4 regions of the Paenibacillus sp. FSL M7-0656 genome follow, and region 3 is predicted to be linked to each of the others. Evidence: predicted binding sites of a transcription regulator. Region 3 holds the regulator's gene; each other region holds the start of a gene.
What was found. The regulator Rex, encoded in region 3, represses fermentation and respiration genes when NADH is low (regulators of the CRP and FNR family bind a similar motif). The targets are predictions, from matches to a motif close to TTGTGAAATATTTCACAA.
Positions count from the first base shown of each region.

Region 1 (5,219 bases), 230 kb from region 3:
CACAGGTGTGTTGCCTGCGCCTTGCTGTGGCTCGTTACTTGAGCTAGAACATCCCGCCAAAGTCCATGAAGTGATAAGCAATAATGAAAGTAGTAATGTCATTCTTTTTTTCATCTGGTTGACCCTCCTCAAGATATTGAGCATTTGGCTTTACACTCTGATTATAAAAAGCCGGAGCTTACATCGTAAGGATGACAATTCATCAATGGAGGGATAAAATCCTTCACTGAACCCATAATCTTACATTTACAATGGATAACAGCAAAAAAACAGCCCCTGCGAAACATGTTCGCAAGGACTGCTTGGGTTGAAATATAAGTTGAACTTAAAAATAATTACACTTGCCACTCCGATGACAGAACAACCTTCCGATCGCTGTTATCCCCAGATTATTTTTAATTCAATTTTACAAAGGTGAAAATCTGGGGATAGCATATGCTTCCGATGTAGCTTTCTTGCAGAAAGCTTTTAGGCGAACGCTCCGCTTCTCCAGCTTATTTCTGTCCTCTTCGTTCTCGTGTAAAAAATTAGTCCAAATTATATAGATCCTGTATATAACTGTATTTACTTACCTGAACAAGCCACGCCAGCCGTTTCCTGGCGACCTTGTTCGATCAGGCGATACGCCCGCTCCACTTCTTCTTCACTTGGTGAAGGAACTCCATCCAGTGGATATACTTTGCCGAGCGCCTCCCATTTGTAGATCCCCATCTGATGGTATGGAAGAATTTCGAACTTCTCGACGCCATTTAATGTTCCAATAAACCGTCCGAGGTTAAGCAAATCCTCTTCCTCGTTATGAATGCCAGGAACATACACGTGGCGTATCCACATTTTCCGACCTTGCTCCGATAACCACTTGGCCGTTTTCAACGTTCTCTCGTTGGATTTGCCTGTCAACTTGATGTGTTTCTCATCATCAATATGCTTGAGGTCCAGCAGAACCAGGTCTGTGTGATCCAGGAGATCGTGAATCCGTTCCGGTTCGTTAAATCCGTTGCTGTCCAGTGTCGTATGCAATCCCCAGCGCCGCTTCACTTCCTTGAAGATTTCGGCTACAAAGTGAGCCTGTAACGTTGGTTCTCCACCAGATATCGTGAGCCCGCCTCCGGAGCTGCGGTAGTAAGACAGGTAAGGCTCAATTTCAGCCAGTACCTCCTCAAGCGTCATTTCTTTTCCGCCATCCAGCGCCCATGTATCAGGGTTGTGGCAATATTGACACTTGAGTAGACATCCTTGCATAAAAAGCACAAAGCGGATGCCTGGGCCGTCAACCGTCCCGAAAGTTTCGAGTGAATGAATATGTCCGTTAACCATGCTGCCTCTTCCTTTCTGTATCCGCATCCGCTGTGCGTTTAATATGATTTGGAATGCCTTGCTCTAGCGGTCTTCTACTTGCAAATTACTTACATCGAGCCATGGAACGTACGGTTGATGACATCCAACTGTTGTTCACGAGTCAATTTAATGAAGTTAACGGCATATCCGGATACCCGTATAGTCAGTTGTGGATAGCTTTCCGGGTGATCCATCGCATCAATCAATTGCTGACGATCAAATACGTTAACGTTCAGGTGATGAGCGTTTTGACCGAAGTAACCATCCATCATCGCAGTCAGATTGGATTTACGTGTAGTCTCCTCTTTACCCAATGCTTTTGGCACGATGGAGAAGGTATTGGAAATCCCGTCAAGACTGTGTTCATAAGGCAATTTGGCTACCGAGCCAAGGGATGCCAGTGCACCTTTTTTGTCACGACCATGCATTGGGTTTGCACCTGGAGCAAATGGTTCACCTGCTTTACGACCATCCGGTGTAGTCCCTGTTTTCTTACCATATACCACGTTGGAAGTGATCGTCAGAACGGATTGTGTTGGAACTGCGTTACGGTAAGCTTTGTGCTTGCGAATCATGCCCATGAAGTTCTCGACCAGTTCAACAGCAATGCTGTCTACGCTGTCTTCATTGTTACCGTAACAAGGGAAGTCTCCTTCGATTTCGAAATCAACAGCGATGCCTTGTTCGTTACGAATTGGTTTTACTTTGGCATATTTGATCGCACTCAGTGAATCTGCTGTAACCGACAGACCAGCGATACCGCAAGCCATCGTACGTACAATGTCACGGTCATGTAATGCCATTTCGATACGCTCATAGCTGTATTTATCGTGCATGTAGTGAATGACGTTGAGGGTGTTCATATACAGCTTAGCCAGCCACTCCATCATTGGTTTGAAGCGTTTCATAACCTCATTGTAATCCAGCACTTCGCTAGTAATGGCAGGATACTCAGGTCCAACTTGTGCTCCGGATTTCTCGTCACGACCACCGTTGATCGCATACAGGAGAGCTTTTGCCAGGTTGGCACGAGCGCCGAAGAATTGCATTTGTTTTCCGATCTTCATCGCCGACACACAGCATGCAATACCGTAATCGTCACCGTAGATCGGACGCATCAGATCATCATTTTCATACTGGATTGAGCTGGTTTCGATGGATACTTTACTGCAATAATCTTTGAAAGCTTCTGGAAGTTTCGTTGACCAGAGAACAGTCAAGTTTGGTTCTGGTGCAGGACCCAGGTTGTGCAGCGTATGCAGGAAACGGAAGCTGTTTTTGGTTACACGTGTTTCACCATTCACGGACATACCACCGATGGACTCTGTCACCCATGTTGGATCTCCACTGAACAGTTCGTTGTAATCCGGTGTACGCAGGAATTTGACAATCCGCAGTTTCATTACAAAATGGTCAACCAATTCCTGAGCCTGTTCTTCGGACAAAATCCCTTCTTGCAGGTCACGTTCAATGTAGATATCCAGGAAAGAAGATACACGTCCGAGTGACATCGCAGCACCGTTCTGTTCTTTGATCGCAGCCAGATAACCGAAGTACAACCATTGGAATGCTTCTTTTGCTGTTGTCGCTGGCAAGGAAATATCGAACCCGTGCATATCGCCCAATTGTTTCAATTCTTGCAATGCACGAATCTGTTCAGACAATTCTTCCCGCAGACGAATGACATCTTCATCAATAACATCAACTTCGAGTGCATTCAGTTCGCCTTTTTTGTTACGAATCAGGAAGTCTACCCCGTACAAAGCTACACGACGATAGTCACCGATGATCCGGCCACGGCCGTAAGCATCTGGCAGACCTGTAATAATTCCTGCTTTACGCGCTGCACGCATGTCGGAAGTATAAGCATCGAATACACCTTGGTTATGTGTTTTGCGAATGTTTGTAAATATATCAATGACGCCCTGTGGCATTTCAAAGCCATATGCCTCACATGCGTCAATCATCATGCGAATTCCGCCTGTTGGTTGAATGGAACGTTTGAACGGAGCATCGGTCTGAACGCCGACAATCTGCTCTTTGGATTGATCCAGATAACCGGGTTGGTGAGAAATAATAGTACCTGGTGTGTTCACGTCAACGTCAAGGACACCGCCGTTATCCCGTTCTTTTTTGGTCAGATCAGATACGATCTCCCACAATTCTTTGGTATTCTGGGTTGCACCTGCGAGAAATGCTTCGTCACCGTAATACGGAGACAAGTTGTGTGCCAGAAAATCATTCACATCTACGGATTTGGTCCATGTTCCTTTGGTAAAGTTTCTCCAGCCTGTTTGTTGTTTGACATCTTTTTCAATCACCGACATCGTAATCCCTCCACTAATTTGGATTTCTGGACACATAACATCTTGCTTCATTCGTAGCATTGTGTGCCCAGAGCCGCGATTAATGTGAATTGTTTCACATAAACCGGAACATGTTCTCTCTACTTGGGAACCGGAACCGCGGGATGAATGTTTTTCTTACATTTTCAGTATACGACTTGGGGCTTTCATCATCTGTGATTTTTGTCACAAAGCCAGTGAACTAACTCACTCCATCTGCGCTGTGTCGCATTGACCCCTGTAAATTCACACTTAGCCACCGCGCGGGCAGAACAACTTCCGATCGCTGTTATCCCCGGATTTTTTCAATTTTATATTTCAAAGGGGAAAATCCGGGGATAAAGGCGAACGCTCCGCTTCTTCAGTTTTTTCTGCCCACTCGTTATTGTGTGAACATCTGGCTCAAACAGCCACATCACGAATTCCGTGTAACCTCTATAGAACCCTTTGCTCCTCTATGCTCGGGCAAACCAAATCTTAGAATAAACCCTGAAAAACAGGTGCTTCGCTCTTCTGTTTTTCTGCCCTCTCGTTATTGTGTTAAAGACGGCAATCGGGGCTCCCCTCTCGGGGAACCCTGATCTTCTTGCCGTAAGGCACGCTTCGTTCTAAATTTATTATTCAAACTTTCCGTAGAAAGCGTTGCGGTATACATCGGCCAGTTCAGTTACCAGCGGCAACTTCGGATTGGCGGTTGTACATTGGTCTTCGAAGGCACGGTCAGCCAGATAATCGACATGTGCTTCAAAGTCTTTGGCATCAAATCCGATTTCCTGGAACGATTCTTCAATGCCCAAGATTTTGTTCAGGTTACGGATGGCATTGATAAGACTGGTTACACCTTCTTCTGTCGTACGAGCAGGCAATCCCAGTATGCGGGCAATTTCGGCATACCGCTCATCCGCTACAAAGTGCGAATATTTCGGGAACGATGCAAATTTGGTCGGTTTTTTTGCGTTGTAACGAATGACGTGTGGCATCAGAATGGCATTGGTGCGTCCGTGTGCGGTGTGATACTGACCGCCCCATTTGTGCGCCAAGCTGTGGTTGATGCCCAGGAATGCGTTGGCAAACGCCATACCTGCAATTGTGGAAGCATTATGCATTTTCTCACGTGCCAGTTTATCTCCTTGCAGCGCAGATTGCTCCAGGTATTGGAATACCAATTGGATTGCTTTGATCGCAAGTCCATCCGTGTAATCATTTGCCATAACAGATACATAAGCTTCAATCGCATGCGTCAGTACGTCCATTCCTGTGTCGGCAACGGCCGTTTTAGGCAGGGAGTATACGAACTCCGGATCGACAATCGCTACGTCTGGTGTCAGCTCATAGTCGGCCAATGGATATTTGGTGTTACCTTGATTTTTATCTGTGATAACCGCGAACGATGTCACTTCAGAACCTGTACCCGATGTGGTTGGGATCGCTACAAATTTGGCTTTTACGCCGAGACGTGGATATTTGTAGATCCGTTTGCGGATATCCATGAATTTTTGTTTCAGATCGTTGAAGTCCGTGTCCGGATATTCATAG
Region 1 is NZ_JBBOOT010000001.1:6,757,681-6,762,899, reverse strand. It holds gene MHI01_RS29570 (ABC transporter substrate-binding protein) at 1-114, opposite strand, end outside; gene pflA (pyruvate formate-lyase-activating protein) at 565-1,317, opposite strand; gene pflB (formate C-acetyltransferase) at 1,407-3,665, opposite strand; gene adhE (bifunctional acetaldehyde-CoA/alcohol dehydrogenase) at 4,301-5,219, opposite strand, start outside.
Region 1: the regulator Rex is predicted to act here: its motif matches at 3,748-3,765, upstream of pflB (formate C-acetyltransferase).

Region 2 (5,219 bases), 240 kb from region 3:
ACTAACTCAATCGTGTAATGGAAATTATAAGTTTTATTCAAAAAGAACCCTTCTCCGAGTCATTGATGACTGTGGCAGCTGGGTTCTTTTTGGGTAAGATAGTACTATGGGGAAGTTATACGATATTTCCCATGGTGACGACGTAGCGTGTAATGTATACTGGGATGTATGATCCATTTTGGATGATATGCTTCTAAAATTTAAACTTTTTAGTTGCAGGCGTTTTCTTTGAAGCTTAAATATGTTATTATGAAATATACTAACAAAATGTAAGTTGATTTGAGTGATCTCTAAAGAGGTGATTAATGTGGAAGGTCAAGACTTGCGGATGTGTCCGCGTTTTGAGACGGCGTTTTCTTTTTTGGGCAAGCGCTGGAATGGTTTAATTATTCAAACATTGATGAGTGGTTCGAAGCGATTCAAGGATATCTCCAATCTGATTCCATCCATGAGTGATAAGATGTTATCCGAACGGATGAAAGATCTGGAGAGTGAAGGTATTCTGGTTCGTCACGTCTATCCCGAGACGCCAGTTCGTATTGAATATGAACTGACGGATAAAGGTAGAGCGCTCCAGCCTGTCATGAATCAAATTCAAGACTGGGCTGAGCAGTGGGTTGACTAACGCATAAGCAATATCACCCACTTTTGTTGCATGAATGACATAGACTCCTGATTTCTGTGGAAATCAGGGGTTTTTGTCTTAAGTACTATGTTGATCGGCGTTTTTCTCTTGGGCTATGCACATGTTGTCATGAGTTGTAGTATAATCTATAGAAAATGGCCACAGACGGCCGGAGCGAAGGAGGCCCACTTGTCATGAGAGAAGAAAGCTTATCCCGTGAAGTACGCTACGGCAAAAAAGATATTGCAGAACTTGAGAGCGCATCCATTCAGGTCCATCTAATTTACAAAAAAGCTGCAGAGTTGTTTAAGCGCACAGCATATTCCCGTTCGGTTAAGGATGATCTTGCCGAAGTGAATACGCATTCTGTGAACAGCGATGGTCCGAAATTAGCTCCGGCGGTGCTGCAAAAATGGATTCAAACGTCCAGGGGCTGGAAGTGTATCGGATGTGAGCTGGGACAACCTGATTCAACGATGTCTCAGATGGAAGAAACTATCCGTGGTAAGCAATTGGCTTTAAATGTGGGAGAAGGACGGCTGGTTCAGGCAGAAATGCTGATTCAGGCGGTTGTCTGGTCACAATATGAGAAGATTCGAATGTTTGCGCCATGGCTTGGTGATGAACCCTTTTATAGCGTGCAGGAGCTGGATGTCATTGCCCGTTATATTGTGCCTACCTATTTCTCGGAACGGCCTTTGCATGAGCAAGGCAAGGTATTTAAGGTCCATCAACAATATGGGCAGATTCCGTTGTATCAGGAGTATGTAGACGCACCTTCATGTTGCGTGCAGGTTGACGGTGGATTGCTTGAAGGGCGATTGCTGACAGGTGTATACGTATCTGAGGAGCAGTTCTTCGGGCTTAATCCATATCTGAAAGATGGCGATGGAGGACGGACATACATGCAGGCTAGTGTCCAATGATAACGTAACCAATGAGAACATAAAAATGATATAGATTGGAGAGCCTGTGTGCAGGCTCTCTTTCTTGTACAAGCCTTATTTGCAGGCGGTAGCCTATAAAAGTAACGGCTTTGACACTTTTTTTTGCCGAAGGTTGTGCCATAATAGAGGTTATGGACAACAGGGTGAATGATTTTACGCAGGGTGGTGTTACCTACATGATGAAGAAAATCCCCGGTTACATAGGTGTATGTTTGCTCCTACTGGCGATCTTGGCTGGTTGTAGTGAGACACAGCCTTCTGAGCAGCCAATTGTCAAGGAGACAGAAACAGCGAATACAATCACAGTGGCTGTAGATGGCAGTACGTTTTTGCCTGATGCAACAAAGTCCATTAAGCGAGATTTTAGTGAGGGTTTGACACTCAAAAAAGCATTACTCAATAGCGGACTGGTTGATTTTACGGCAGATGGCAAACGGATTCAATCCGTCGGTGAAGTTTCTCTGGATTCTTCGCTTAGCTGGGCTGTCAAATTAAACGGCAAGGATATTGAACAGGAAGATTGGGACATGGAGCTTCATGCCAAAGATGAAGTGATCATTTACGTGAAAGCCGCTGACAGTGGGGGGGATGGCGTTGCATATCAGACAACGTTACTCAAGGTTAGCGGTGGAAACATTATGCCAACCCTTAATCGTCAATATGCCGGCGTCTACGTTCAAGAGTGCACAGTTCGTGATGTGTTGAAGTCCAGCGGCATTGTAAGAATGTCGGAGAATAACAAATTTGTCGTTTCGGTCGAGAATGTCACGCCTCGTATGAATGAGCGGTGGGTCATTATGGTGAATGACAAAGAATTAATGGAAAATGGTCTGGACATGAAATTGAATCCACGTGATGCGGTTAAGCTTGAATTAACCAATGCATCCTAAGTATACCAAGAAGCCCAATCTCTTTTTAGAGAACTGGGCTTTTTTTCATTAAATATATAAGCAAGATCCGATCAGCATAGTCAAATATTAAATACGACAGATCTCGTTCGGGCAAAGCTCACAGTGACAGATTCCTTGTAGCATCTTCAGATCTTTGATGACAATCATGCCATTGTCATATTCAATCCCATCTTTCTTACGCAGGTCGCTTAACATGCGGTTTACACTTTCACGAGTGGCTCCAATCATATTGGATAGATCCGTGTGGGTAATTTTTTTGTGAATAATGACATGCTCTCCATGAGGCTCACCATACGAATTCGACAACCGAATGAGGGTGGAGCAGAGTGCACCCGGTTTGCCATATAACATGAGATCCCTGAATTTGGTCTGTGTCAACCGGTGGTGGATGCCCATCCATTTCATAAAATCGATCGCGAAGTCACAATGCTGGCAGATTAACATTTCCAGGTCTTTATGTTCCAGTACACCGATCTCACTGTCCTCCAATACTTCCGCTGAGAAGCTGTGTTTAGAGCCAAAGAAGGGATCAGCCTGCCCAATCATATCACCGGATTGATACATGTACATGATCAGTTCCTTGCCTTCATCCGTGGATTTGGTGATCTGGGCACGACCCCGTTTCATATAATAAAGTTTGTCAGAGATGTCGCCTTCCCAGTACAGATGTGTACCTTCCGGATAGGTTCTATCTTTCATGGTAACCAGCAGATGGTTGAAATTTGCTTCCGAGAAACAGTTAGTATTACCGCGCTTTTCCAGTACAGTTGTTAGTTCTCTCATAAGTCTATCTCCCCTTTATGTCCATCGGACGACCTTCTGTAGTAAGCAGTAGCCTCCGAGGTTCGCCGCAAACCGTTGCCGTCCTGATCAGGGTCATCTCGGCCGGGAGGAAGGACGGTACAAATTGCGGTGGTTCAATTTTTAAGTTCAGTATATACCTAATCTTACCGTTTGAGGGGGAAGGAAAGGGGGCAAAAATGACGAAATTTCAAACATTGTGATAAAATTCACTTTTGATGGAGAGGATGAATTTTACAGCTCTATATTTTAAATAGGAAGTGAAAATGGTCGTATGAAGGACACTACAAAACTTAAATTAAATTTGTTATACTTTGTGAAAAAAATCACATAATTAAGTTTATTGTCATGTTACGATGTGAATGTAAACGAGAGAGACAAACTAATACGAACCTTTAGGAGGATGAGGGAGATGGCTGTAAAGAACGAAGTCGCCCCAGCAAAAGAACCGACAGCAGGTCAGTATATTCAAACGTTAATCGACAAAGCGAATAAAGCACACGCCGCATTCATGAAGATGGACCAGAAGCAGATTGACCGGATTGTGCAAGCGATGGCACTTGCGGGTCTGGATAAACACATGATGCTTGCCAAGATGGCCGTAGAAGAAACAGGCCGCGGAGTGTATGAGGATAAAATCACCAAAAATATATTTGCAACAGAATATGTGTACCACAGCATCAAGTACGATAAAACCGTAGGTGTGATTGAAGATAACGAGTATGAAAGCTTCCAGAAAATTGCGGAGCCGGTCGGCATCATCATGGGTATTACACCAGTTACCAACCCAACATCAACGACGATGTTTAAAGCATTGATTTCCATCAAGACGCGTAACCCAATCATCTTTGGCTTCCACCCATCTGCACAGAATTGTAGCCGGGAAGCTGCCAAAATCCTGCTGGAAGCGGCTGTGAAACATGGTGCACCAGCAGATTGTATCCAGTGGATTGATGATCCTTCCATGGATCGTACAAACGAACTGATGAATCACAATGATGTGGCTCTCATTCTGGCAACAGGCGGATCAGGCATGGTACGTGCAGCGTACAGCTGTGGTAAACCTGCACTGGGCGTAGGACCGGGTAACGTACCTTGCTTTATCGAGAAAAGCGCGGATATCAATCAGGCAGTAACGGATTTGATTCTGTCCAAGTCTTTCGACAACGGCATGATCTGTGCTTCCGAGCAAGCGGTCATCATTGAAGAACCGATCTTTGATCAAGTGAAGAAAAAAATGATTGCAAATGGCTGTTACTTTGTTAACAAAGATGAAGCAGCAAAATTGACAGCAGGTGCGATTAATGCCGAGAAATGTGCGGTGAACCCGGCGATTGTTGGTCAATCTGCGGTGAGCATTGCCAAATTGTGCGGTATTGAAGTTCCAGCAGGCACCAAAATTCTCGTGGCCGAAATTGAAGGGGTAGGTACCAAATTCCCATTGTCGGCTGAGAAATTAAGCCCGGTACTGGCTTGTTACAAAGTTAAAACGGCAGCAGAGGGCATTGAACGTGCAGCAGAAGTGGTTGCTTTTGGCGGCATGGGTCACTCCTCGGTTATCCATTCAACAAATGAAGAAGTGATTGGCAAATTCGCAGATCGTCTGCAAACTGGACGGATTATTGTGAACTCACCATCCACACACGGTGCAATCGGGGATATCTACAACACAAACATGCCGTCATTGACACTGGGATGCGGATCATACGGACGTAACTCGACTTCTTCCAACGTAACCGCTGTGAACTTAATCAATGTGAAAAGGGTGGCTCGCCGTACCGTGAATATGCAATGGTTCAAAGTACCGAACAAAGTCTACTTCGAAAAAGGAGCAACACAGTATCTTGCCAAAATGCCTGACATCACACGTGTGGCCATTATTACGGATGCCATGATGGTGAAGCTTGGATATGTTGAAAAGGTAGAACACTATCT
Region 2 is NZ_JBBOOT010000001.1:6,752,291-6,757,509, forward strand. It holds gene MHI01_RS29535 (winged helix-turn-helix transcriptional regulator) at 329-625, shown strand; gene MHI01_RS29540 (hypothetical protein) at 820-1,551, shown strand; gene MHI01_RS29545 (hypothetical protein) at 1,749-2,462, shown strand; gene MHI01_RS29550 (Crp/Fnr family transcriptional regulator) at 2,550-3,266, opposite strand; gene adhE (bifunctional acetaldehyde-CoA/alcohol dehydrogenase) at 3,697-5,219, shown strand, end outside.
Region 2: the regulator Rex is predicted to act here: its motif matches at 3,599-3,616, upstream of adhE (bifunctional acetaldehyde-CoA/alcohol dehydrogenase).

Region 3 (5,219 bases):
CCGATGACATCGATTTCATCGATAAAGATAATAGCGTTTTCCTTATTTTCCTTGGTGGCACGGGTTCTCGCGTCCTTGAACAAATCCCGAATTCTGCTGGCACCCACACCAACATACATTTCCACGAACTCACTACCCGATGCTGCTACAAAAATAGAATCGGTGTAATGGGCAGCAGCCTTGGCCATCAACGTTTTCCCTGTCCCTGGAGGGCCCGTCAGCAAGATCCCTTTTAACGGGCGAATCCCGAACTTCCGGATTTCTTCATGTTTGATCAGAAAGTCAAGCGCTTCACGCAATTCCTGCTTAGCACTGTCTTGTCCGCCAATTTCTTCAAAAGTAAGCTTGGAAGGTCCTTTTTTCTTCCGTTTACGTTCCTGTGCAGCGCCTACTGTAATCCCGCCACGCATTTGCATCATGAACAGCAAAGCTCCGACAAGCACTGCTGCAATCAGGATCGGAACAATATTAACACCAGTAAAAGCAAGGAAAATAATCAATACGGGAAAAAATCCGATGGCAACTTCTTTTGTCCACTTAGGCATTAGGCCACACTCCTATCTGACCGGGCACACGCGGCAGAATAATAAACTTGCTGGCATCTCCGTCTCTGAGACTGACATATACATTGTTGTCATCCATCGCTGTATTTACCTTAATTCCATTCGTCGCCATCTTTGACAACGTTGGTGTAATCTCGGTGTATTGCTTGTTCTCCATCGCCTGAGCTACGGTGAACATCGCATCACCCCACCAACTTTCCAGTGCTTCACTGGAATGATCCACAACATCCAACTTTAGTGAGCGTGTTCCAATCAGGGTCTGTCCTTCTTTGTGAATATATTGTACCAGTCTGCCCAAATCAACATCAGGTTGCAGATCCAGTTTCAATTGTACGTCATTGCGGTTAATAGTTAATTGAACGTCATTGACTCCATCGTACTGGGTTACCATTTTTTCAATCGGATTCTGCACAGCCACCTGACGATATACAAACCAACCTCCAAACAACACAACGGCTGAAATGACGGCAGTTAAAGCAATAGGCAATACTTTTAGCTTCAAGTGAATTACCCCTCCCAGAATTTGGCCCAACCTACTGGCTTATTGGTATATACGAATATGTGCACATTGACTCCTGCGATAATTTTGACAGGTTTATTTGTTTTGAATGTAACTTTGAGTACATATCTGAGTATATCACATCGTATATACAATTTCGAAGGCGAAAATATGAATAAATTATTAATTTTAACTATTTAAATCAAATATGTTTACAGACAACACAAAGAACCGGTTCAGTCGGATATCCGTCTGCCGGTTCTTTCATTTCTTTAATTCTCTAGTTATCTCACTCTATCTTGTTCTAGCTGTTCGGGAGTGTGTAGACCAGGTCCACCTGTTCTCCGTTGCTAAAACGATAAAAGCGATAGTGGTTATGCGTACCGTCTTTATAATACACTTGCCACACATATATTCCATTCACAACTCCGGGCATGATTCGTTTAATCTCACCGGCAGGAACTTCAGAACTGAAGCGATTGCGTATCTGCGCTTCGGACATGCCATTCTGCAGCAGCTCACTGTGTACAGCGTTTGCACCCTTAACCGGTTGATTGTTTGCATCGAATTTAACCCAGACCATAACATCCTGGTTATCCTTGTTTTTGCCGATCAGGGTCCAGTAGATGTTGTCAGAGCCTTCTTTGTCTCCCCAGATGTACTTGCGCAATTCATCATAGGATGTAATGCCCAGTTGCTCCTGTGCTGCTTGTATGGCGAGCGCTTCTTCCTTGCGTTGGTCCTGCGTGACATGGACGTAATAACGCTGAAGTCCAAACAGAATCAGAACCAGTGCAAGCAGCGAAATCCATATCCACTTCTTTTTTTTCTTCAAAAGCCGAACTTCCTTTCCCTATGATGCTGTCCTGCAATTAACGAGCAAGCAGACCATCAAATGCCAATTGAGACTCACGCAAAATGCGTTCTTCATCCAGTGTCAGACATTCGCCATGTTTCACCACTTGTTTCCCATCCACCCATACGTGCTCAACATCCTTGGCAGAAGCCGAATAGATTGTATGTGAGATCAGGTCTGTATGTGGATAGAAATGTGCCTGTTCAATGTCCAAGGCGATAAAGTCAGCCTTCATGCCGACCTGGAGTGCTCCGGTATTGTTCAAGAAGATGGATTTGGCACCGTATGACGTTCCGAGTAATAACGCTTCGCCTGCTGGCACTGCCGTCGGGTCACCAGATACACCTTTGTGAATCAATGCAGCCAGTCTCATTTCCTCGAACATATCCAGGTTGTTGTTGCTTGCCGGTCCGTCTGTTCCGAGTGACACGGTAACTCCTGCTTTCAGCAACGCAGGTACCCGCGCAACACCGGAAGCGAGTTTCAGGTTACTTCCCGGGTTATGGGATACAGCCACATCATGACGGGCCAGAATCTCAATCTCTTCGTCATTCAGATGCACCGCATGTGCAACCAGGGATGGACGAGAGAAAAAGCCCAGTTTCTCCAGATGTGCCACAGGACGCAGTCCATAATCAGCCACGTTCTGCTCGACTTCACGAAGCGTTTCCGACATATGTGTATGAAGGGGAAGGTTTAGGTCGTTCGCGACCTGCACAAGCTTCTCTATGTAGTCAGGAGGGCATGTATATGGTGCATGTGGCGAGATTACGGTTGTAATGCGACCATCTGCCTGTCCATTCCACTCACGCGCAAACGCAGCCGACTCCTCCAGCTTCCGCAATTGTTCTTCTTCCGAGCACAGCCCGATTACACCACGTGCCAGTGCTGCTCTAACGCCGGATTGCTCCACAACTTTGGCAACTTGATCCATGTGATCGTACATGTCCAGGAAAGCTGTAGTTCCGCCTTTCAACATTTCAAGCACCGATAGCGAAGTTCCCCAATATACGTCTTCTGAAGTCATTTTCGCTTCCATCGGCCACATTTTTTCCTGCAACCATACTTGCAATGCAAGATCGTCTCCGTGCCCTCTGAGCAACGACATCGCTGCATGACCATGCGTATTGATCAGACCCGGCAGGAAGAACAGTCCTTTTCCATCCACTTTGGTACAATTTTTGTCTTCATCCGGCAATGTCTCACCAATATGCACAATCTTGTCATTCTCAACAACCATGTATCCGTGGACCACGTTCCATGTTGTGCCGCCTTCATTAACGGCAAATTTGCCGTTGTGAATTACCCATCTATTTGTTGTCATCTTCCTCGTCGTCCTTTCCAGTCTCCAAGTAATAGGCCAAACTAAGCAGATCCGTTGTGAAGTCAGCATGGTGAATGCGGATATGCGGCGGTGTTTTTAGAATGGTTGGTGCAAAATTAAGGATCGCTTCAATTCCTGATTCAATAAGCTGATCGGCTACATTTTGGGCTTCCGTATCCGGAACCGTGATAATTCCGATGCGAATGTTTTCCGTTTTAACGGCTTCCGTCAATTCATCCATTGGTTTTACCGTCAAACTGTTGATTTGACTACCAATCTTCGGTCCGTATGCATCAAATACAGCAACAATTTTCATGTTGTCTTTCAGATACGCGTTATAGTTGGACAAGGCCTGTCCGAGATTACCCGCGCCTACCAGAGCCACATTAATTTGCTGATCGATTTTGAGAATGTGACGAATTTTTTCGATCAGATAGGATACATCATACCCGATCCCTTTACGACCAAAATCACCGAAGTAAGCCAGGTCTTTACGAATTTGGGCCGGATTCAGATCCAGCCTCTGTCCAAGCTCTTGAGAAGAAACAGTAGCCACCTCACGCTGATGCAACTCGTTCAAATAACGCAAGTATACAGGCAGACGTCGTACCACCGCTTCCGAAATTTTATCCGATTTCATTCTTGCTCCCCCTTACCAAGGCCACGATAAAATAATAGATGAAAAGATGAGCATTCTGTATAAAACTCAAAGATAAACGTGACATTTTATACGGAATGCTCCTTGTAATTTAGGTTATAAGTTCTTACGTGCAACTGCTTTAATCGGATACGGAAATATCTAATAAAGTTTAACGCCAAACGATAGTGTCATGCAATGATATAACGAACAAAACGACCATTATTTTTGTTCATTAGCAGGTTTTTCCAACCACTCGGTAATTCGTGGAACCATCTGCTCCGTGAGCATATGCTCCATTTTGGGACCAGGTAATGAATATAAAAAGAATTTACCGTAGTACGCTTCAATCACCCGTGTATCATAAACAATGACAATTCCTCTGTCCTTCGCTGTACGCACCAACCGGCCAAATCCCTGCTTGAAACGAATGACCGCTTGCGGCACGGACAGTTTCATGAACGGATTTTTCTTCTGTTCCTGAAGCAGCTCACTCTTGGCTTCCACCAACGGATGATTCGGTGGCTGGAAAGGCAATCGCACAATAGCGAGACAGGTTAGCGCCTCTCCCGGGATATCTACACCCTCCCAAAAGCTGCTTGTGCCCAGAAGTACCGTTGCTTTGGCATCTTGAAACCTGCGAGTCAATTTGGAACGACTTCCACTGTCAACGCCTTGCCCAAGCAACGAGATGTCGTTGCCAGACAGTGCCTCCTTCAGCGGATCATAGACCTGTCGCAACATCTTGTATGAAGTAAACAGAACCATCATGCGTCCACGCGTAGCAATTGCCGTCTCTGCAAGTGATTGCACCAGCATATTAACAAAGTGCGCATCACCCACACTTCCCTTCACACTCGGGAAATCACGCGGAATCACCAGAAGTGCCTGATCGCGATAGTTGAAAGGTGATGGCAGCATCGACGTTAACAGCCGATTATTCTCAGAGGCTTCCTGTAAGCCAAGCTGCTCAATCATGAACTGGAATGACTTATCTACCGAGAGCGTAGCCGATGTAAGCACAACACTTTTCTTTTTGTCAAAAAATAAATCCTTAAGTTGGGCACTGACATCTACAGGTACGGCATACAGCTGAAGAGATTTACTGCGGAACTGACCGCTGGCTTCCATCCAGTACACCGTTTTGGCGTCATCCATACGCATGAAGAAACGTAGATTCTCCTTCAATGTGGTCAGATCTTTCAGCAATCCTGTAATGTCCGTGATCAGACTATCCGATTGATAATCATCCTGATCCTCTTTCACTTCAAGCAGCAATTTGTCCCCTTTGCGAACCAAATCGCCCAGAGTCACATAGATCTGGTTCTCCAGATCCTGCA
Region 3 is NZ_JBBOOT010000001.1:6,987,427-6,992,645, reverse strand. It holds gene MHI01_RS30720 (AAA family ATPase) at 1-545, opposite strand, end outside; gene MHI01_RS30715 (hypothetical protein) at 538-1,065, opposite strand; gene MHI01_RS30710 (DUF5590 domain-containing protein) at 1,367-1,897, opposite strand; gene MHI01_RS30705 (amidohydrolase) at 1,935-3,242, opposite strand; gene MHI01_RS30700 (redox-sensing transcriptional repressor Rex) at 3,229-3,882, opposite strand; gene dinG (ATP-dependent DNA helicase DinG) at 4,102-5,219, opposite strand, start outside.

Region 4 (5,219 bases), 2.4 Mb from region 3:
CTGTGCCCTCCGTCTTGGCATAACGCGGCCCAAGTCTGAACCACTGCTCCACCATCTGTCTACGCAGATCAGTCCCTGTCTTCTCCGCATATCGTGAAGTCACGAGTTGTAACCAGAAGGATAGGGCGTAGCGGGCGGCAAAAGCAGCCAGGAACAGCAGCAGTATCGGGTACTGCTCCGTTACGGATGAACCTTCAAACAATGCCGTGATGGCCTGTGCCAGCCATTTGGCTTGCATAATGATCGTCATCGCCTGCAACAGTACCAGCGCTGATGCCAGCGCAAGTACCGGCCGGATGCCCGGCAGCTTCATCAGCCCCCGTCCCATATCAGTACTCCAGGTGGTGCTGCTCGTTCAGACGTTTGCGGAAGATATAATAACTCCAGATCTGATAGCCAAGAACAAACGGCAGCAGTGTGCAAGCTACTATGGTCATTACTTTCAATGAATAAGCACCCGATGCGGCATTGTATACAGTCAGGTCATACGCCGCCCCAAAGGAACTCACCATCACTCTTGGGAAAAGTCCGATAAATACCGAGGCAAAGGCAATTGCAATAACTGCTCCAGTCATACCAAAAGCCCAGCCTTCACGCTTCTGACGAACAAAGTATGCCGCAAGTGCAAGCGAAACTGCGCCAAGTACAACCATGATCCAAAGAGCCCAGCCACGTACGGCGAACACATCCGTCATGAAATACGTCATTAACGCGTAAACGGCGAGCAGTGCAGCCAGCGGCAACATCAATTTTTGCGCTGTCTTCAAGGCACGCTCTCTGAGATCACCTACTGTTCGTAGTGATGCAAACAGCAATCCATGAACCAGACACAGCAGCGTTACACTCAAGCCACCAATCACGGTGTACGGATTAACAATATCGAGGAATCCTGCACGCAACTGCATCTCCCCATCAATGGGCAGACCTTTCATCAATGTGGCAAAGACCACGCCGAACAGGAAAGGCAAGAGCGCGCTGGAGACCACAATGATGATGTCCCATGTTTTGCGCCAGCGCTGCTGTTTCATTTTACTGCGGAATTCGAAAGCAACTCCGCGGCCAATCAAGGCGAGTAACACCACCACAAGTGGCAGGTAAAAACCACTGAACAACGTGGCATACCAGTGCGGGAAGGCAGCAAACATCGCGCCCCCTGCCGTAATCAGCCATACCTCATTACCATCCCAGAACGGACCGATCGAGTTGATCAGAGTCCGACGTTCACGGTCTGTTTTGGCAATAATGCCTGTAGACATCCCCACACCAAAATCAAAACCTTCCAAAAAGAAGAAACCAACAAACAATACGGCAATCAGCAAAAACCACAACTCACTTAGTGACAACGGAATAACCTCCATCCACGCCGAACGGATCGGCCGATTCATCGTGATCTTCTGGCTTCTCGACCGCAAACGGTCCTGCCTTGATCTCACGTACGAACAGGTATACCATCACGATTCCGAGAACCGTATACGCAGCGGTAAAAGCGATGGTCGAGAACAGGATCATTCCTGCGGATACGTTCGGCGAGACCCCGGCTTCGGTTGTCATATAGCCAAATACTGTCCATGGCTGTCTTCCAACCTCGGTCATAATCCAACCTGACGTATTGGCGATAAACGGCAGGGAGATGGCGAACACCATCAGACGCATAAACCACTTTCCAGCGACCTCTAGCTTCTTACGCATGGCTAGGAATGTACCGTATAGCGCCAATGCAATCATTAAACCACCCGCTGCGATCATAATGCGGAAACTCCAGAATGTTGTCCGTACCGGCGGGATGTAGTCCCCCGGTCCATACGTCTGTTCATACTCAGCTTGAAGCTCCTTCATACCTTTGACACTACCGGAGAACTTGCTGTAGGACAGATAACTGAGCAATCCAGGGATTTTGATCTCACCCGTACTCTCCTGTTTATCCGGGTCAATAAAAGCGACCACCGTCCATGGCGCCGGATCTTCTGTCGTTGTCCATGTGCCCTCACTTGCTGCCATCTTCATCGGCTGTGTCTCCACCAGATATTGCGCCTGGAAGTGACCCGAGAATGCAACGCCGAATGAAGAAACAAGAGCGATAATGATCGCAATATTAAACGATTTGCGGAAGATCTCCACATCCTGCTTTTTCATCAATTTGTAGGCACTGATCCCGGTTACGACGAAGGCCCCTGTCATCAATGCCCCAAAGACTGTATGTGGGAACTCAACGAGAAGCTGACCATTTGTGATGAGTGCAAAAAAATCATTCATCTCGGCTCGGCCGTTGTTAATCTCAAACCCAACAGGATGTTGCATAAATGAATTGGCTGCCAGAATCCACAGCGCGGACAGGAATGTGCCGACAAACACCAGCCAGATGCAGGCCAGATGCACTTTTTTGGACAAACGATCCCATCCAAATATCCACAATCCAATAAATGTAGACTCCATAAAAAACGCCAGTAGCGCTTCAATAGCCAGTGGCGCACCGAATACGTCCCCGACAAATCGGGAGTACTCGGACCAGTTCATACCAAACTGGAACTCTTGCAAAATACCTGTGACTACCCCGACGGCGAAGTTAATCAGGAACAGCTTGCCCCAGAACTTGGCCATCGTTTTGTAAATCTCCTTACCCTTAACAACGTACAACGTCTCCATGATTGCAACCAACAGTACAAGACCGATGGATAGCGGGACAAAAAAGAAATGGAAAATCGTTGTAAGTGCATATTGGATACGCGATAACATAATCGGATCCATACCGTTACCCCTTCTTTCTGTTCACTTCGCAGTATGCGTATTTGGCATTGAAGCTGCACCTTCGCTGTCTGTCCGCCAAATACGTTGATGAACGTATTGTGCCAGATTACCTATTTTATACATGTGAGAATTATCACAATCTTCGTCTCTAGAGCAAAAAAAAGTGATCCTGGTCACACAAAAGATAAAATTCAGCCTATTATCACAGCATGCCAACTGCATCTATTCATGGAAGATACTCATGTTTGGGACGGAATGCCCATATGTTAGTCTCAGGCATATCATGCGAAGTACCGTGAGGGCTTTACATATGAAGTGAAAGCATGAAGCACATGCAGAGTGAAGACGCTCCATATTACAGTCAAGGTGAGGTGAACTATTCATGGAAAAACCTGCACCACTACCAGGTGAAGACGCCGAAGCCAGCCTGGATAAGGCCAGTACAACACAGCCCCCTGTCCGGTATGTTCTCTTCCCTCGCAAAGGAGGCTGGTCATCCTTTCCCTATCCCGATATTGCTGCACTGCTGTCGATCGAGGGAGAGGTCTACTATGTCAGCAGCCTGACGCAAACAGAAGATGTACCTCCGGTCATTACCGCCATCTCCCTCCCTGAGGCTGAGCAGCTATTGCTGGAACCTCGCACCGTAGCCGTGGTCGCCCATCCCTACTGGCTAATAGCTACGGCTTCGCTGGAGCCTGAGCTATGTATTGCCCTGCTCCCTGAGCCTGCTGGAAACGAAGCAGAATCTCCGCTATGGGAGAGCAGTATTTCCAAACTGGTCGGCATCGCCGATCTGGTAGGCACATCCTCCGAAACACGTTATATGAAGCTGTTATTCCAAGGCGTACGTGCTATCTGGCTGGGCGGAGAAGACCCTGCACCTGCGGGTACGATGCAAAAGGATGATCTCGAAGTCCCTCTCCGGGACTACGAACTGCTCTTCTTGCATGCGCTACGGCAGATCCTGTCAGGCACTCCAGATAGCGTCACCCTGCTTCAATGCAGTGTACGTGCCGACTTCTACCGTCAGCTCCGTGCCAAAGCAGGTGCACATGAGACGATATCCTTTTTGCTGGCAGCCTATGAGTACTTGCTTGAAGATCCGCGGGCCGTCCATTCGTTGCAAGAGGCCTTCACCCATGCGGTCATGAATGGTCGCAGTGATTGTGTGGTCTCCCATTATCGATTCCTGTCTGCCATCCATGCCCGGGCTGGACAGTTGGAGGACGCCCTGCGGGTGTATGGAATTAGTGCAGCAGATGAACAAGAACGGCATCATTATGAACAGTTATGTCGCTGGCTTGAGGCAGGAGAAGATCAACTTGTACGAGCGGAACTACTCCGTATGAACGATGATTACGGAAACGCCCTGCGTATCCTGGACGAACTTGGCGGAGAAACGGCGAGACATTGGAAATTCCGCATCTACCAGGAGACTGGACGTGTGGAAGAAGCACTGGCTCTGGTGCATGCAGTCGATATTCAGGATGATGCCAGTCGCCGGGATTACCAGCAATTATCCGGCAGTGCGCTGGCACTGCGAGGGGAACGACACGGGGCAGTCCGACATTTCCTTGAGACAGCACTGGAGGATGAAGATGCGCTGGTCCGGATTGTCGAGCTGGAGCTGTTGGATCATGCTGTACAGCAATTGCTTGGGGAGGTGCCATGATGCTGGACCCAAAGAAGCGTAGACAACAGTTGAATGGACCAATGGTGCACAGGGATATCCGAACCGAAACCACTTACACGCCAACCGAAACAGTCGATCGAACACATACAGACGCATTGGAAAATGGAGATCACACCCCGGATCATGCACAACCAACGCAGGACATCCGAAGCCAAGTGCATCACTGGAATGATTCACAAGGTCAGGCAGAACAGAATGCTGCTGTAACACAAGAGGAAACAAGTGTATTCAAAGAGCCTTTCTCCATTCGTCGGGTTCGCAAAAGCAAAGGCAACAAGCTGACCGCCATGCTCCAGGTTCGCAATGAACGTGGCCGATACCTTGAAGAAGTATTGCATGATCTGAGTGAGTTCGTGGATGAAATCGTCATTGTGGACGATGCCAGCACAGACGGAACACCGGACATATGCAAAGCCTATTCAAAGGTGGTCCGTCTGGAGGTATTGGAGAAACCACTGTTCGCCGAGGAATGGCGACTTCGCAACACCTTGTGGCAAGCGGCTGCGGGAACATGTCCCGACTGGTTGATCTCGGTTGATGCGGATGAGCTATACAGCTCAGAGGCCAAGAAAGCCATACGCACTCTGATTAATCAGGAGTATGCGGACTGGTTTGCATTTCGATTCTACGATATGTGGGGTGGCCGGACCCACTACCGGGAAGATGATCTCTGGTCTCTTCACAAGCGGCATACGGCTTCACTTGTACGGTATATGCCTGGATATCCCTATTTTTATCCACAACAGAATCATCATGTTCCCCGTCTTCCCTTGTCCTG
Region 4 is NZ_JBBOOT010000001.1:4,628,234-4,633,452, reverse strand. It holds gene MHI01_RS20520 (ABC transporter ATP-binding protein/permease) at 1-328, opposite strand, end outside; gene cydB (cytochrome d ubiquinol oxidase subunit II) at 330-1,385, opposite strand; gene MHI01_RS20510 (cytochrome ubiquinol oxidase subunit I) at 1,330-2,745, opposite strand; gene MHI01_RS20505 (tetratricopeptide repeat protein) at 3,128-4,420, shown strand; gene MHI01_RS20500 (glycosyltransferase) at 4,420-5,219, shown strand, end outside.
Region 4: the regulator Rex is predicted to act here: its motif matches at 2,867-2,884, upstream of MHI01_RS20510 (cytochrome ubiquinol oxidase subunit I).